Paraburkholderia fungorum: one gene and its partner. The protein of the gene in region 1 interacts with the protein of each later gene in a pairwise test. Links are inferred from orthologs where the notes say so. Each region holds a gene or a part of one and is shown in the gene's direction. Other genes may lie near its edges.

Region 1 (8,859 bases):
TGATCCAAAACAATTCGGCAAGGTAGCAGTGCTGCTCGGCGGTGAATCCGCTGAGCGCGAGGTGTCCCTCACGTCCGGCCGCCTCGTGCTGCAAGGCCTGCGCGACGCCGGCATCGACGCGCATCCGTTCGACCCGTCCGAGCGTCCGCTCGCTGAGTTGAAGGCGGAAGGCTTCGATCGCGCGTTCATCGCGTTGCATGGCGGCTATGGCGAGAACGGCCAGATTCAGGGCGCGCTCGATTTCTACGGCATCAAGTACAACGGCAGCGGCGTGCTCGGTTCGGCGCTGGGTCTGGACAAGTTCCGCACCAAGCTCGTGTGGCAGCAACTCGGTATTCCGACGCCGCCGTTCGAAGCGGTCATGCGTGGCGACGACTACGAAGCGCGCGCGAAAGACATCGTCGCGAAGCTCGGCTTGCCGCTGTTCGTGAAGCCCGCGAGCGAAGGCTCGAGCGTGGCGGTGATCAAGGTGAAGACGGCCGACGCGTTGCCGGCTGCGCTGATCGAAGCCGCGAAGTTCGACAAGATCGTCGTGGTCGAAAAGAGCATCGAAGGCGGCGGCGAATTTACCGCGTGCATCGCGGGCGATCTGGACCTGCCGGTGATCCGCATCGTGCCGGCCGGTGAGTTCTACGACTATCACGCGAAGTACATCGCCGACGACACGCAGTATCTGATTCCGTGCGGTATCGCGGCGGAAGAAGAAGCGCGTCTGAAAGTGCTGGCGCGCCGCGCGTTCGAGGTGCTCGGCTGCACCGACTGGGGCCGTGCCGATTTCATGCTCGACGCAGACGGCAACCCGTACTTCCTGGAAGTGAACACGGCGCCTGGCATGACCGATCACTCGCTGCCGCCGAAAGCGGCGCGCGCGGTGGGCATCAGCTATCAGGAACTGGTTGTCGGCGTGTTGGCGCTGACGCTTAAGGACTAACCGGGGTGACCCGAAAGCAACACCATGTGGAACAACGTTCGCCAGCTCAATCTCGCCGCCAACACATTGCATGTGTTGCTGGTGCTCGTGCTGCTGGCGGCAGGCGCTGACTGGCTGATCCAGCGTCCGAATTTCGCACTGCGCGAAATCCAGATCGGCGGCGATACGGAGCACATCAATTCGCCGACGGTGCGCGCCGGTGTAGTAGGGCGGTTGAAGGGCAACTTTTTCACGGTCGATCTCGACGTTGCGCGTCAGGCGTTCGAGCAGATGCCATGGGTGCGTCATGCAAGTGTGCGCCGGGTCTGGCCGAATGCATTGGCTGTCACGCTGGAGGAGTACAAACCGCTGGGAACGTGGGGCAGCGATCAGTTGGTGAGCACCGATGGCGAGCTGTTCACCGCGAATCAGGGCGAACTCGAGCAGGATCTGCCCGCGTTCGACGGCCCCGACGGTTCGGCGAAAGAAGTGGTCGCGCGTTATCACGACTTTCAGAAGTGGTTTGCGCCGCTGGGCGCGACGCCCGACGAAGTGACGCTGTCGCCGCGTTACGCGTGGACGGTGAAGTTGTCGAACGGTACGCAGGTTGAACTTGGGCGCGAACGCAATCAGGACACGCTGCTGGATCGCAGCAAGCGCCTGACGGCGGCGTGGGGCGCAGTGACGCAACGTTGGGGAAAGGATATCGAGTATGCGGACTTGCGCTATCCGAACGGTTTCGCGATTCGTGCCGCTGGCATGCGCTTTATCAGCGAACCCGACAAGGGCAAGAAGTAAACGGACATCACACGCAATGAGCACTCTATGAGTAAAGACTATAAAGATCTGCTGGTCGCCCTCGACATCGGGACGTCGAAGGTCGTGGCCATCGTCGCCGAGTTGAAGGGCGAAGGTCACTACGAGGTGATCGGCCTTGGCCAGAGCGAATCGAAGGGGCTCAAGAAAGGCGTGGTGGTGAATATCGAAGCCACCGTGCAGTCCATTCAGCGCGCGCTCGAAGAAGCCGAGCTGATGGCCGACTGCAAGATTACGAACGTGTTCACCGGAATCGCCGGCAGCCATATCCGCAGCTTCAATTCGAGCGGCATGGTGGCGATCAAGGAAAAGGAAGTCACGCAGACGGACGTGGCGCGCGTGATCGAAACGGCGAAGGCAATCAACATCCCGACCGATCAGCAGGTGCTGCATATCCTCACGCAGGAATTCATCATCGACGGTCAGGAAGATGTGCGCGAGCCGATCGGTATGAGCGGTATCCGCCTCGAAGTGAAGGTACATATCGTCACCGGCGCGGTGAGCGCGGCGCAGAACATCGTGAAGTGCGTGCGCCGTTGCGGGCTCGAAGTGAACGATCTGATTCTGCAGCCGCTCGCGTCGTCGCTCGCGGTGCTGACGGAAGACGAGAAGGAACTCGGCGTGGTGCTGGTCGATATCGGCGGCGGCACGACCGACATCGCAATTTTCAGCGAAGGCGCGATCCGTCACACGGCAGTGATTCCGATTGCCGGCGACCAGATCACGAGCGACATCGCGATGGCGTTGCGCACGCCGACGCCGGATGCCGAAGACATCAAGGTCGACTACGGCATCGCCAAGCAGGCGCTTGCCGATCCGGACGAGATGATCGAAGTGCCGGGTCTCGGCGAGCGCGGTCCGCGCACGTTGTCGCGCCAGGCGCTGGCGGCAGTGGTCGAGCCGCGTGTCGAAGAACTGTTCTCGCTCGTGCAGCAGGTGGTGCGCGAGTCGGGTTACGAGGAACTGCTGAGTTCCGGCGTGGTGCTGACCGGCGGCGCGTCGATGATGCTCGGCATGGTCGAACTGGGTGAAGACATTTTCCTGAAGCCGGTGCGAATCGGCGTGCCGGAATACGCGGGCGGCCTTGCGGACGTCGTGCGTAATCCGCGTTATTCGACGGCAATGGGCCTGCTCGTCGAAGGACGCTCGCAACGTATGCGTGGCCGCAAGGTCGCGGTGCAGTCGGGCTCGATGGGACAGGTTTTCACGCGCATGAAAGACTGGTTCCTCGGCAACTTCTAACGGTTTTGCAGTGGCACAAGTAGTCGGATAAGCAATCGAACAAGCAGTGAAACAAGCAGTCGGATTCAAAGCAGGTTTGAACAAACACGCGCAGGTGCCGGCGACCAGCGCGCGACAGGAGGTTGCCCGATCTCCTGCCGGATAACGGCCGAGTGGCTGTACTTTTCTATCTTGACGGAGGCAACATGGAATTCCAGATGCTGGAAACCGAAACGAACGGCACCATCATCAAGGTGGTCGGAGTAGGTGGCGCTGGCGGCAATGCCGTTCAGCACATGATCAACAAAGGCGTGCAAGGCGTCGACTTCATCGTGATGAACACGGACGCGCAGGCTCTGTCGCGTTCGCGCGCCACCGCGGTGATCCAGCTCGGCAACACGGGTCTGGGCGCTGGCGCCAAGCCGGAAATGGGCCGCGCCGCAGCGGAAGAAGCACGTGAGCGCATCGCCGACGCACTGCGCGGCGCGCACATGGTCTTCATCACGGCCGGTATGGGCGGCGGTACGGGCACGGGCGCAGCACCCGTGGTCGCGCAGATCGCCAAGGAAATGGGTATCTTGACTGTTGGCGTGGTCAGCAAGCCGTTCGAATTCGAAGGCGGCAAGCGCATGCGCGTTGCAGAAGCCGGTTCGCAGCAACTGGAGGATCACGTCGACTCGCTGATCGTCGTTCTGAACGACAAGCTGTTCGAGGTGATGGGCGACGACGCCGAGATGGACAAGTGCTTCCAGTGCGCTGACGACGTTCTGAACAACGCAGTGGCCGGTATCGCGGAAATCATCAACGTCGACGGTCTGGTGAACGTCGACTTCGAAGACGTGAAAACGGTGATGGGCGAGCAAGGCAAGGCGATGATGGGCACGGCGACGGTTGCCGGTGTCGATCGCGCGCGTCTGGCCGCCGAGCAGGCTGTGGCCAGCCCGCTGCTGGAAGGTGTGGATCTGTCGGGCGCGCGTGGCGTGCTGGTGAACATCACGTCGAGCCGTTCGCTGCGTCTGTCGGAAACGCGCGAAGTGATGAACACGATCAAGAGCTACGCAGCAGAAGACGCAACGGTGATTTTCGGCGCGGTGTACGACGATGCAATGGGCGACGCGCTGCGCGTGACGGTCGTCGCAACGGGTCTGGGCCGTGCGGCGAAGAAGCAGCAATCGGCACCGATGACGCTGCTGCGCACCGGCACCGACAATCAGCCGATCGGCACGATGCAACACGCGGCTTACGCACCGGCAACGTCGCACGCGGCTACGGCCGACTACGGCGCGCTGGACACGCCGGCTGTGTGGCGCACGTCGCGCGATACGGCTGCGTCGCATGTGCAGGCGCTGCAGGAAAAGGGCGTCGACACGTACGACATTCCGGCATTCCTGCGCAAGCAGGCGGACTGAGCGCGCGAGCAGGCTTTCGTTGCCGCGCTGCAGTTGTTTTGCAGTGCAGCGCTGGCGGACGAATGCACGAGCGTGGCGGGTGAACGGCGAACAGGTCGCGTATCGTCAGATTCGCGGCAAGGACAACTGCCCTCTTCGGATTCGCGAAGCGGATTGGGCGACTGTCGCCGAACGGCGTAGCCTTAACGGGCTGCATGCCAATTTCACTGCGACACGACGACGTGCGAGCGTGCTTCGCATCGATGCAAAGGACTGAGCATGATTCAAGCAGGTGACAAGCTGCCCGACGCAACGCTCTTCGAATTCGTCGAAGATGAGCGGGCGGGCTGCACGTTGGGGCCGAACAGCTTCGACGTGCGCGAGCAGACGGCGGGCAGGCGCGTGGTGATCTTCGGATTGCCGGGCGCGTTCACGCCGACCTGTTCGGCCAAACATGTACCGGGTTATATCGAGCACGCCGGGCAGTTGCGCGCTGCGGGCATCGACGAGATCTGGTGCGTGTCCGTCAACGACGCGTTCGTAATGGGCGCGTGGGGACGCGATCAGCACGCCTCGGGCAAGGTGCGCATGATGGCGGACGGCAGTGCGGCTTTCACACGGGCGCTTGGTCTGGAGCAGGATTTGTCGGCGCGCGGCATGGGAATCCGTTCCCAGCGCTACGCGATGGTGGTCGACGACGGCGTGGTCAAGACGTTGAACGTCGAGGCTGCCGGCAAATTCGAAGTGAGCGATGCAGCAAGCGTTCTTGCCACGTTGAGCTAGTTGCGCGGGCGTCGCCCTTCACCTTGGCAGCGCGCGGTTTTGTCGCGTTGTACGAGGGCAACGGGTGGTAAGACGCTTTTGTGACAGGCCGTTACGCGGGCCGACGACCGGAAACGCCTCCGTTCCGGGACGTCGGCCCGTCACGCTTTCCCTGACGGGCGCCCATTGGGTAATGTAGCGAAACAGATTGATACGTTCCGTGCAACGACGACCCCAAGGGTATTGGAGTATAATTCGTGCTATGGAATAAAAAGTCCCGATTGGGATTTTCAATCGAATAGAAGATCACCATGCTGAAGCAGCGCACTATCAAAACAATCGTCAAGACAGTTGGCATCGGCCTGCACTCGGGTCGGAAGGTCAATTTGACGCTTCGCCCGGCGGCGCCAGACACTGGCATCGTCTTTTCGCGCGTGGATTTGCCCACGCCGGTGGACATTCCTGCGTCGGCGATGGCGATTGGTGATACGCGTCTGGCTTCCGTGTTGCAGAAAGACGGCGCGCGCGTGTCGACCATCGAACATTTGATGTCCGCCTGCGCCGGTCTTGGCATCGACAATCTTTACGTCGACGTCACCGCTGAAGAAATTCCGATCATGGACGGCAGCGCGGGTTCGTTCGTGTTCCTGATCCAGTCGGCCGGAATCGAGCAGCAGAACGCTGCGAAGAAGTTCATCAAGGTCACCAAGCCGGTCGAAATTCGTGACGGCGACAAGTTCGCGCGTCTGGACCCGTACTTCGGTTTCAAGCTCAAGTTCACGATCGACTTCCGTCATCCGGCTGTGGATAAGACCGGCCAGGCGCTGGAAGTGGATTTCGCGAACACGTCTTACGTGCGCGAAATTGCCCGCGCTCGCACGTTCGGTTTCGCGCACGAAGTGGAAATGATGCGTGAACTCGGTCTGGCACGCGGCGGCAGCATGGACAACGCGATCGTGCTCGACGAATACCGCATTCTGAACAACGATGGTCTGCGTTACGACGACGAGTTCGTGAAGCACAAGATGCTCGATGCGATCGGCGACCTGTATGTGGTCGGTCATCCGTTGCTGGCATCGTACGACGCGTACAAGTCGGGCCACGGTCTGAACAACGCATTGCTGCGCGAACTGCTGGCGCACGAAGATTCGTACGAAATCGTCACGTTCGACGACACGCAGAAGGCACCGCGCGGCTTTGCGTACGAGACGCAAACGGCGTTTGCGTAACGTCTTCAGGTAGTAGCAAGCATGAAAAAACGGCCCTTAGGGGCCGTTTTTGTTTTCAGCGCGACTTCGACAACCTTAGCGATTTCTCCGATGCCGGGCCGCCATTCGCGCCAGCGCCTCCTGCAACGGCGACGGTTCGAGCGATTCGCTCAACGCATGCAGCGCATCGGCACCGACCGGCGTCATGCGTGCCTGCTTGACCGGCGGCGGCTCCTTGACCGGCTGAGGCCGCACGCGAATTCGCAGCGCATTGACCGGCCAGCCGCGCTGCTGCAAATCCGACAGCAGCCGTGGTTCAAGATGTCGCAGCCGCGCAGCGAGCGCGTTGTGCGCGGCAAACAGCGCCAGCACGCCGTCCTTGATAAAGCCCGGCTCCACGCTCGTCGCCAGATAATCGGGCAGCAGCGAGCGCAAATCCTTTTCCAGCGCGGCAATTTGCTCGACGCCCGCGCGCAGCGCCGCGTACGCATCCGTGCGATTCAGCACTTCGGCGACGGGCTGCGGGCGGCGCGCTTTGAACTGCTGCGGCGGCGGCCTTGAAAAGGACGGAAAACGGCTCATGTTTGTAAATAAGGGCGTGTTCGCACCCTATTGCGCGTTCACGCCGCGATTGTACCGCGCGGGATGCACGCCAGCCCGGCTCGAGTCGTACGGTCACAAGCCGACGCAGCGGGCATTGTCCACAAGGCCAACGTAGCGCCTCTGACACAGGCGCGGCCGGGGGCGCGTGCTAAAATGCCCGATTCGAATTCACTCTTGGACTAAGCCGCCGAGGCCCTTCCGACCCCGGAGCGCAGTGCATGATCCGTACGATCGGCACCGCGCAACCCAGCCGAAGCCGCGACGCAGACACCGATCCGATGACCACCGGTTTTCTACAGAAGATTTTTGGCAGCCGCAACCAGCGGCTAGTCAAGCAATATCAAAAGACCGTCGCGGCGATCAATGCGCTCGAACCGCAGATCGAGCAATTGACGGACGATCAACTGCGCGCCAAAACGGGTGAATTCCGCCAGCGCGTCGCGAGCGGCGAATCGCTCGACAAGCTGTTGCCGGAAGCCTTTGCGGTCTGCCGCGAGGCCAGCAAGCGGGTGCTGAAAATGCGCCACTTCGACGTGCAGCTGATCGGCGGCATGGTCCTGCACTACGGCAAGATCGGCGAAATGCGCACGGGCGAGGGCAAGACCCTTGTCGCTACGCTGCCGGTGTATCTGAATGCGTTGTCGGGCCGCGGCGTGCACGTCGTCACGGTCAACGATTACCTGGCACAGCGCGACGCCGAATGGATGGCGCGTCTGTACAACTTCCTCGGTCTGTCGGTGGGTATCAACCTGTCGCAGATGGACCACGAGGCGAAGCAGCAGGCCTACGCTGCCGACATCACGTACGGCACGAATAACGAATTCGGCTTCGACTACCTGCGCGACAACATGGTCTACGAGACCGACGCGCGCGTGCAGCGAGCGCTGAATTTCGCGGTGGTCGACGAGGTCGACTCGATCCTGATCGACGAAGCCCGTACGCCGCTGATCATCTCCGGCCAGGCCGAAGATCACACCGAACTCTACGTGCGCATGAATGCGCTGCCGCCGCTGCTCGAACGCCAGATCGGCGAAGAAAAGGCGGACGGCACCGGCGTCGAAAAGCCGGGCGATTACACGCTGGACGAGAAAGGCCGTCAGGTTTTCCTGACCGAATCGGGCCACGAAAAGGCCGAGCGTCTGCTCGCCGAGTGGGGCCTGATCGGCGAAGGCGAGAGCCTTTACGCGCCGCAAAACATCACGCTGATGCACCACGTGTACGCAGCATTGCGCGCACACACGCTGTTCTTCAAAGACCAGCATTACGTGGTGCAGAACAACGAAGTGGTGATCGTCGACGAATTCACCGGCCGTCTGATGTCGGGTCGTCGCTGGTCGGATGGCCTGCACCAGGCCGTCGAGGCGAAGGAACACGTCAAGATCCAGAGCGAGAATCAGACGCTCGCGTCGATCACGTTCCAGAACTACTTCCGCATGTACGCGAAGCTGTCCGGCATGACCGGTACGGCGGATACGGAAGCGTACGAATTCAACGAGATCTACGGTCTCGAAACGGTCGTGATCCCGACCAATCGTCCTCCGAAGCGGATCGACAAGCAGGATCAGATCTACAAGACCGCCAAAGAGCGTTATGACGCGGTGATCCGCGACATTCGCGACTGCTATGAGCGCGGTCAGCCGGTGCTGGTCGGTACGACGTCGATTGAAAACTCGGAACTGCTGTCGCATCTGCTGAAGCAGGCCGGTTTGTCGCACGAGGTGCTGAACGCGAAGCAGCACGCACGTGAAGCGGAAATCGTTGCCGAAGCGGGCCGTCCGAAACGCATCACGATCGCTACCAACATGGCCGGTCGCGGTACGGACATCGTGCTCGGCGGCAATGCAGAAAAGCAGGCGTCGTTCCTCGAAAAGGACGAAACGCTCTCCGACGACGAAAAGCAGCGCCGTATCGCGAAGATTCACGACGAGTGGCAAGCGCTGCACGATCAGGT
Region 2 (8,819 bases), 940 kb from region 1 along the record:
TATCATCGGTCGAGAGATTCTCGATTCGCGAGGCAACCCCACCGTCGAATGCGACGTGCTGCTCGAGTCGGGCACGATGGGCCGCGCTGCGGTGCCGTCGGGTGCATCGACCGGCTCGCGTGAAGCCATCGAGCTGCGCGACGGCGAAACCGGCCGTTACGGCGGCAAGGGCGTGCTGAAGGCCGTTGAGCACATCAACACTGAAATCTCCGAAGCGATCATGGGCCTCGACGCTTCCGAGCAGGCCTTCCTCGACAAGACGCTGCTGGAACTCGACGGCACCGACAACAAGTCGCGCCTCGGCGCAAACGCGATGCTGGCTGTGTCGATGGCCGTCGCGAAGGCCGCTGCTGAAGAAGCCGGCCTGCCGCTGTACCGCTACTTCGGCGGCTCGGGCGCAATGCAACTGCCGGTCCCGATGATGAACATCGTCAACGGTGGCGCGCACGCGAACAACAGCTTGGACATCCAGGAGTTCATGATCGTTCCGGTTAGCCAGCCGACTTTCCGCGAAGCACTGCGCTGCGGCGCCGAAGTGTTCCACGCGCTGAAGAAGATCCTGTCGGACCGCGGCATGAGCACGGCAGTGGGCGACGAAGGCGGTTTCGCACCGAACTTCGGCAGCAACGACGAGTGCCTGTCGACCATCCTGCAAGCTATCGAGAAAGCAGGCTACCGCGCCGGTGAAGACGTTCTGCTCGCACTCGACTGCGCAGCGAGCGAGTTCTACCACGACGGCAAGTACCAGCTGGCTGGCGAAGGCCTGCAACTGTCGTCGACGGAATTTGCGGATTACCTCGCAAACCTGGCCGACAAGTTCCCGATCGTGTCGATCGAAGACGGCATGCACGAAAGCGACTGGGCAGGCTGGAAGACGCTGACCGACAAGCTCGGCAAGAAGGTCCAGCTGGTCGGCGACGACCTGTTCGTGACCAACACGCGCATCCTGAAGGAAGGCATCGACAAGGGCATCGCCAACTCGATCCTGATCAAGATCAACCAGATCGGCACGCTGACGGAAACCTTCGCGGCAATCGAAATGGCGAAGCGCGCAGGCTACACGGCTGTGATCTCGCACCGTTCGGGCGAAACCGAAGATTCGACGATCGCCGATATCGCGGTCGGCCTGAATGCCGGTCAGATCAAGACGGGTTCGCTGTCGCGTTCGGACCGCATCTCGAAGTACAACCAGTTGCTGCGTATCGAAGAAGATCTCGGCGATATCGCCAGCTATCCGGGCAAGTCGGCGTTCTACAACCTGCGCTAAGTTGGCTGATGTCTACGCTAACCGATGAGCCGGTTATCCCCCGTTTCTGATTGACCTCGCCGCCCTGCGTATAGCGCAGGGCGGCGCGTATTTATTGTGCTTACTTCATGCGGCTCGTCACTGCTGTCCTGATCGTTCTGCTGGCGCTGATCCAGTACCCGCTCTGGTGGGGCCATGGGGGCTGGTTGCGTGTGCACGAGTTGCAGCAGCAACTGGCGCAGCAACTGCAGAAGAACAACGATTCGAAGCTGCGCAACGAGCGTATTCAGGGCGAAGTGCAGGATCTGCAGAACGGCACGGCCGCTGTCGAAGAGCGGGCGCGCTACGAAATGGGCATGGTCAAGGATGGCGAAGTGTTCGTGCAATTCGTGTCGCCGAACGCGCCGTTGCCGACCGCAAACACGCCTTCGGTGACAACCTCGACGCGGGGTGAAGTGTCGGCGGCACCGCTGCATGTGGTGCCGAATCCGGAGTCGCGTGCGAAGCCGGATCGCAAGCACGGCGGCAAGGCGGCGAAGGACAAGAAGGCCGCTGGTACGCATTGAACGTTGCGTGTTGGTGTAGCGCGTTAGCTGCGCCAGGCCGGCAAGATACGGGGGACGAAAAAAGGAGCGGTTCAGCAATGAACCGCTCCTTTTTCTTTTGGCCCTTCAGGTTGAGTGCGCTACCGCGCGATACGCCCCACGCTTTGTTCTACCAACCCCAGTTTGGTCCAAAACCCACGCCAATCCCGGAGCCCCAGCCGCGTCCCCAACCGCCGCTGGAATAACCTCCCCAGACGTTGACCGGTGGCGAGTAATAACGCGACCAGGCCTGAGCGGCATTTTCGGCGGCAATCGCCTGATCCTGTTCGAACAGCACCTGCCGGTCGATCGCGTCATAGCGTGCGCGTTCTTGCGGCGTAAGTGGCGGCGCGGTGGTGGAGTTGACGGTGTCGGTCTGATCGGCCGGCAAACGGCTCAGGATCGGCGACGGCCCTGGCGGATCGATCGCGCAGCCGGCTAGCGCGGCGGTGCCGGCAACCACGACGAGGACCGAAAACAAGCGCGTGTGGCGAAGGGCAAGGGCATAGCGGGTCGACGAAACAGTGCGGATCATGTTCGATCTCCAGCAATCAGTCGGTCGGATGCCTAAGTAAAAATGCACAACGTCCGCCGCCAGGAATCAACGCAACCAGACGAAACCACACGCAAGCAAACGGAACCAGCGACAGGTAATGCTGAAGCAATTCGCGCCGCCCGAGTCACAAAGTGACGATGGGCGGCGCGATAACAACCACCGTGAAACGACTACTATCCGCTCCAGATCGGCGAGCCTGAAACCCGCTTCACCGGTCGTCTCAATGCCGTTGATCAGCAGCGGGCGTCACACCCTGTGAGAGTGCGTCGGCGACGAAAAGTTGCGCCACATCGACCGGATCGAATTCGTACCGCTGGTTGCAGAACTCGCAATGAATTTCCACATGTCCGCGTTCTTCGATCACGCCGTCCACCTCTTCGCGGCCCAGCATCTTCAGCATTCCACCGACTTTCTCGCGCGAACACGTGCATTCGAAGCGCGCCGTGGCCGGCTCGAAATGCTGGACGTTTTCCTGCCAGAAAAGGCGCCGGAAAACCGTTTCCGGTTCTTCTTTCAACAGTTCGTCCTGCGACAGCGTGCCGCCCAGCGTGCAAACGCGTTCCCAGGTATCCGCGTCCAGCTCGCCCGGATGCGGGACGATGCCGCCGTCGCCCGGCAGCTTCTGCAGCAGCATGCCGACCGCGCGCTCGGTGTTCGCCGCGAGCCACAGGCGCGTGTCGAGTTGTTCGGAGTGGTGCATGTAGTGCTCGAGCACTTCGGCCATCGAGTTGAGCGGGCCGTCCACGCCCGACAGCGGCACGATACTTTGATACGGCTGTTGGCCCGGATGCTTGTCGGCTGGATCGAGCGTGATCACGCAGCGGCCGTGACCGCTCGCGTTCAGCAATTCGATCATCGAAGCCGTGTCGCCGATGGTATTGGCCGTGTCGCCGGAAAGCTTGGCGGTGGCGCGCATCGACAGATCGGAGCTGCACTGGACCACCAGCATCTTGACCGGGCCGTCGCCGAAAATCTGCATGACGAGCGTGCCGTCGAACTTGAGATTCGCCGACAGCAGTGCGCACGCGGCCATCATTTCGCCCAGAATCGTCCGCACAGGCGCCGGATAATCGCGGCGCGTCAGCACTTCCTGCCACGTATTGCGCAGCGAAACGATCTCGCCGCGCACTGGCGCCGCGCTGAACATGAATTTTTGCAACTGGTCGCTCACAACTTTTCCTCGGTGGAATGACGCGGCTGATGCCGCGCCTTGCGCGCCCCGCGCGTCGGCGGTTAGCCGATGCGTACGAGCTGCGCCTTGAAATATTCGCGGCGCTCGGCATAACTTGCCGTGCCGCGCTGCATATTGGCGATATCCGTCTCGGTCAACTCGCGCACCACTTTGGCGGGCGCGCCGAGAATCAGCGAATTGTCGGGAAACACCTTGCCTTCAGTGACGATGGCGCCCGCTCCGACCAGACAGTTGCGGCCGATTACCGCTCCATTCAAGACCACGGCCTGAATTCCGACCAGTGAACCTTCCTTGATCGTGCAGCCGTGCAGCATGACCTGGTGGCCAATCGTCACGTTCGGCTCGATCGTCAGAGGAAAACCGGGGTCGGTGTGCAGCACGGCGCTTTCCTGCACGTTGCTGCCCGCGCCGACGGTGATCGCCTCGTTGTCGCCGCGAATCGTCGCGCCGAACCAGACGCTCGCGTTTTCCTCGATCGTCACATTGCCGATGATAGTCGCCGTATCCGCGATGAACACGCTCTCGTGAATGGTCGGGGCGGCTTCGCCAAGCTTGTAAATCGTCACAATGTCTCCTCTTGATCAGTCGCTGCTGACGCTGAAATGGGGCGGGGAATGGCCCGGCAGATGAAGCGTGGCCGGGGTTGCCGCGGGATGTGCCGCCTGGCCGGCGCGATCGGCGCGCCGGATGGTCGAATCGGGTATTGTAAACGGTTGTGTGGTTGGGGCTCCTGGTGTAGCGGCGGTCGGTGCGGGTTTGATCTCCTGCCTGCTATCGAGGCGCGTGCAGCGCGAGCACCGTTCTGCGAGGGGCGGGCGGGTTGCAATCGGGCGGTGGCCGCTGAGCGAATGGGCGGGTGCAAGCGTATCGCCGAACTGAGCACCGTTGCGCCCTGTGCGGCGCCTGCGGCTCGCTCCTTTGCCGCGCCTGCTCCCGCTTACTCCTTGTCCTACCTGAAACCCGTTCCCAGCATCGCTGCCATTACCAGCCCGCTTGCCATGACGTTCGCCGCTTCGTCCAACCTGTCTGCCGCCCCTGTCGCCGCCAACCGCAGCTCCCCCGACTGCGCGCGAACTGCCGCGCTTGCCGCGTTGCGCGAGAGCGATCCAGTGACCAAAGCGGCGGCAGCCCGCTCGCTCTACGCCGCCGTGCTCGACGCGCAGATGACCTGTTCCGCCGACGCCGAACTCGACGAGCCGCCCAACCTGCCGGGCCGTCCTGCGCAGCCGGAACTGGTCGATCCGCGTCTGTTAAAGCGGCGCGGCATGCAATCGCCCGAAGGCCGCGCGGTGCTGCTGCACGCGCTCGCGCACATCGAATTCAACGCGATCAACCTTGCGCTCGACGCCGTCTGGCGCTTTCCCGCGATGCCTGCCGCGTTCTACGCCGACTGGCTCAAAGTCGCGGCCGAAGAGGCGTATCACTTCTCGCTGCTCACCGCCCGGCTCGCGGAATACGGCCACGTATACGGCGATTTCCCCGCGCACGACGGCCTGTGGGACATGTGCGAGCGCACCCGCGGCGACGTGCTGGCGCGTATGGCGCTGGTGCCGCGCACGCTCGAAGCGCGCGGACTCGACGCCTCGCCGCCGATCCGCGCGCGACTGCAACAGGCCGGCGACCACGCGTCCGCAGCGATTCTCGACGTAATCTTGCGCGACGAGATCGGCCACGTGCTGATCGGCAACCACTGGTTTCGTCACCTATGCAACAAGAACGGCCTCGATCCGCACACGACCTACACCCGTCTCGCCGATCAGTATCACGCGCCGAAATTGCGCGGGCCGTTCAATTTCGAAGCGCGCCGTGACGCCGGTTTCGACGAGGCCGAACTGGCTGCGCTGGCCGGTCTCGATCTCCAGCAAGCGGTCCCGCCGGCCCGCAGCGACTGAAGCCGGCCGAGACCTGATTCCACGATCTGGCCCCTCGCATCGTCCGGCTATCTCGTTATAATCGAACGACCATTCTTTTTTCGGGGCGCGCGTTCATGAACACTTCCCAATCTGACTTCATCGCCGTGCGCGGCATCCGTCTGCATGTGCGGCGTTGGGGCAATCCGGATGCGCCCGCGCTGTTCATGCTGCACGGCTGGATGGACGTCTCGGCGTCGTTCCAGTTTGTCGTCGATTCGCTCGGCGGCGACTGGCAGATCATCGCGCCGGACATGCGCGGGTTCGGTTTGTCGGACTGGCCGGTGGCCGAGCGGGGCGGCGGCAATTACTGGATGCAGGACTATCTGGCCGATCTCGACGTGCTACTTGATCACTACGCGCCGGGCGGCCAGGTGAATCTGGTCGGGCATAGCATGGGCGCGAACATCGCCTGTCTGTACGCGGGCGTGCGGCCCGAACGGGTGCGCCGGGTGGTCGATCTGGAAGGATTTGGTCTCGCCCCGGCGCACGCGGCTCAAGCGCCCCGGCGCCTGCTCACGTGGCTCGACGAATTGCGCGACCCGCCGCAGTTGAAGCGCTATGTGTCGCTCGAAGCGGTCGCCGCGCGTCTGATCAAGACCAATCCGCGCCTCGCTCCGCAGCGTGCGCAGTTTCTCGCGCAGCACTGGTCGAAGCCCGACGGCGAAGGGCGCTACATGCTGCTGGCCGATCCGGCCCACAAGGTGCGCGGACCGACGCTGTATCGTCTGGACGAGGTGATGGCCGTGTGGGGCAAGGTGAGCGCGAAAGTGCTGCATGTGGAAGCCGCTAATTCGCCGACGCTTGCGGCTATCGCAGGCGAAATTCCGTTGGCCGAGTTCAAGGCGCGTTTTGAGGCGTTCCCGAACTGGCGCGAGAAGATCATCGACGAAGCGGGACATATGGTGCATCACGACCAGCCCGAGCAGATCGCAGCGCTGATCGAAGGGTTTTGCGCGTGAGTGTTCGGCCTACCGGAAACGGCGCGCTTCGCCGGACGTGGACGCGAGATAGCTCTGGGGTCGCTTACTGCGTTGCAGTAAAATGAGTACAGAACCTTTTTGCGACCACGATGAACGCCGACCTGCACTGCCATTCCACTGTTTCCGACGGCCAGTTTTCTCCCGCCGACGTCGCACGCCGCGCACATGCGGGCGGCGTGACCCTTTGGGCATTGACCGATCACGATGAAGTGGGCGGCCAGCTCGAAGCGCGCCGCACTGCCGAGGAACTCGGCATGCGCTACCTGAGCGGCGTCGAAATTTCGGTGACGTGGGCTTCGCGTACGGTGCACATCGTCGGTCTGGGCATCGACCCGACCAACCCGATCCTGATCGACGGCCTCGCTCGCACACGCGACGGCCGCGCGGCGCGCGCCGAGGCGATCGGCGAGCAGCTGGCCACGCTCGGCATCCCCGGCGCTTACGAAGGCGCACTCCAATACGTGTCGAATCCCGACATGATTTCGCGTACGCACTTCGCGCGCTTCATGGTCGAAAGCGGTCACTGCAGTTCCACGCAAGATGTGTTCAACCGCTATCTCGGCGACGGCAAACCCGGTTTTATCGCGCACCGCTGGTCCAAACTGGCCGACGCGGTCGGCTGGATCCAGCAGTCGGGCGGTGAAGCGATCGTCGCGCACCCGGGCCGTTACGCATACTCGCCGGTCGAATTCGATGCATTTTTCGCCGAATTCATCGATCTCGGCGGCAAGGCGATCGAAGTCGTCACAGGCAGCCACACGCCCGATCAGTACCGCGAATACGCGGACGTCGCGCGCCGCTTCGGTTTCGAAGCGTCGCGCGGCTCCGATTTCCACGCACCCGGCGAAGGCCGCGTCGACCTCGGCACGCTGCCGCCGCTGCCTTCCGATCTCAAGCCCGTCTGGGAACGCTGGCTGTGATCGCGCGCCGTGCCACGCCGGCACGTTGCGCGCGAGAGCCGTTCGGGCACGCCGCGTGCGGTTTTTCGTCCTGCTGCACCTCTGATTTCTCGTTTCCTCGCGATCGGACTTTTCGTCCGGTCTTCCGCTCCGTTGCATATCGCAAGTATCGCAACGCGTTTCGTTGTTCCGTCGCCGTTCATCTGTAGCCATTGTTAGACATCATGTCCCAATACTTTCGGCTTCACCCTGACAACCCGCAGCCGCGCCTCGTCAAGCAGGCGGTGCAGATCATCAAGGACGGCGGCGTGGTCGCGCTGCCAACCGATTCGAGCTATGCGCTAGCCTGTCAGCTCGACGACAAGGACGCGGTGGAGCGTCTGCGGCGCATTCGCGGGCTCGACGAAAAGCAACTGCTGTCGCTGCTGGTGCGCGATCTGTCCGAACTGTCGAACTTCGCTATGGTGGATAACCGGCAATACCGGCTGATCAAATCGGTGACACCGGGGCCCTATGTGTTCGTGCTGCAGGCCACCAAGGAAGTGCCGCGGCGCCTGTCGCATCCGTCGCGCAAGACCATCGGCCTGCGGGTGCCGGATCACGCGATCACGCTGGCGATTCTCGAGGAACTGGGTCAGCCGCTGCTCGGCTCCACGCTGATCATGCCGGGCGAAACGCAACCGCTGAACGACCCCGAAGAGATTCGCGAGCGGCTGGAGAAGCAACTGGATCTGGTGATCGACGGCGGTGCCTGTGTGTGCGAACCGTCCACCGTGATCGATCTGACCGGCGCGGAGCCGGTGCTGGTGCGGGCAGGGCGCGGTTCTCTCGCGCCCTTTGGTCTCGAAGAGACGGCATGAGCGGAAGCGGACAGACGCCCGCAACCGCGTTGTTACAATAGTGAGCTATGGATTCTTCCCTGATACAAACCATTGCGGTGTACGCGCTGCCGGTGATTTTCGCGATCACGTTGCACGAAGCCGCTCATGGCTATGTCGCGCGCTGGCTGGGCGACAACACCGCTTATGTGCTCGGCCGCGTGTCGATCAATCCGATGCGGCACATCGACCCGCTCGGCACGATCGCCATTCCGCTGCTGTTGTACTTCGCGACCAGCGGCGCGTTCATGTTCGGTTACGCAAAGCCGGTGCCGGTGGCGTTCGGCAATCTTCGCAATCCGCGTTGGGGCAGCTTGTGGGTCGCTGCCGCCGGTCCGGCGTGTAATTTCATTCAGGCGCTGATCTGGGGTGTGTTCGGCGTGGCGCTTGCGGTACTCGGCGTCGAGGAACCGTTTTTCACGCGAATGGCTGCGGCAGGCGTGGGTGTGAACCTCGTGCTCGGCGTGCTGAACCTGTTTCCGCTGCCGCCGCTCGACGGCGGCCGTGTGCTGATGGCGCTGTTGCCGCCGAAGCAGTCGATCGCGCTGTCGCGTCTCGAGCCATACGGCTT

The links.
Region 2: the proteins of BLS41_RS15345 (region 1) and ftsB interact in binary tests that used the Escherichia coli proteins (3 or more experiments, as listed by UniProt). The link is inferred for Paraburkholderia fungorum from one-to-one orthologs.

What each region holds. Positions count from the first base shown.
Region 1 is NZ_FNKP01000001.1:3,450,055-3,458,913, reverse strand. Bases 1-2,831 are described here. They hold BLS41_RS15345 (cell division protein FtsQ/DivIB), read left to right. Parts: upstream 1-955; coding sequence 956-1,708; downstream 1,709-2,831. Other genes in these bases: ftsA (cell division protein FtsA), read left to right, coding at 1,736-2,831; BLS41_RS15350 (D-alanine--D-alanine ligase), read left to right, coding at 1-931. Outside these bases: more of ftsA, read left to right, coding at 2,832-2,968; cell division protein FtsZ, read left to right, coding at 3,154-4,356; BLS41_RS15330 (peroxiredoxin), read left to right, coding at 4,615-5,118; lpxC (UDP-3-O-acyl-N-acetylglucosamine deacetylase), read left to right, coding at 5,409-6,326; BLS41_RS15320 (DciA family protein), read right to left, coding at 6,402-6,887; preprotein translocase subunit SecA, read left to right, coding at 7,187-8,859. UniProt on the Escherichia coli protein: Essential cell division protein. May link together the upstream cell division proteins, which are predominantly cytoplasmic, with the downstream cell division proteins, which are predominantly periplasmic. May control correct divisome assembly.
Region 2 is NZ_FNKP01000001.1:2,507,615-2,516,433, reverse strand. The notes cover bases 303-3,093. They hold ftsB (cell division protein FtsB), read left to right. Parts: upstream 303-1,374; coding sequence 1,375-1,812; downstream 1,813-3,093. Other genes in these bases: hslO (Hsp33 family molecular chaperone HslO), read right to left, coding at 2,607-3,093; BLS41_RS11035 (hypothetical protein), read right to left, coding at 1,961-2,365; eno (phosphopyruvate hydratase), read left to right, coding at 303-1,267. In the rest of the region: more of eno, read left to right, coding at 1-302; more of hslO, read right to left, coding at 3,094-3,557; BLS41_RS11025 (gamma carbonic anhydrase family protein), read right to left, coding at 3,620-4,144; BLS41_RS11020 (ferritin-like domain-containing protein), read left to right, coding at 4,577-5,470; BLS41_RS11015 (alpha/beta fold hydrolase), read left to right, coding at 5,566-6,450; BLS41_RS11010 (3',5'-nucleoside bisphosphate phosphatase), read left to right, coding at 6,561-7,391; BLS41_RS11005 (L-threonylcarbamoyladenylate synthase), read left to right, coding at 7,595-8,230; BLS41_RS11000 (site-2 protease family protein), read left to right, coding at 8,278-8,819. UniProt on the Escherichia coli protein: Essential cell division protein. May link together the upstream cell division proteins, which are predominantly cytoplasmic, with the downstream cell division proteins, which are predominantly periplasmic.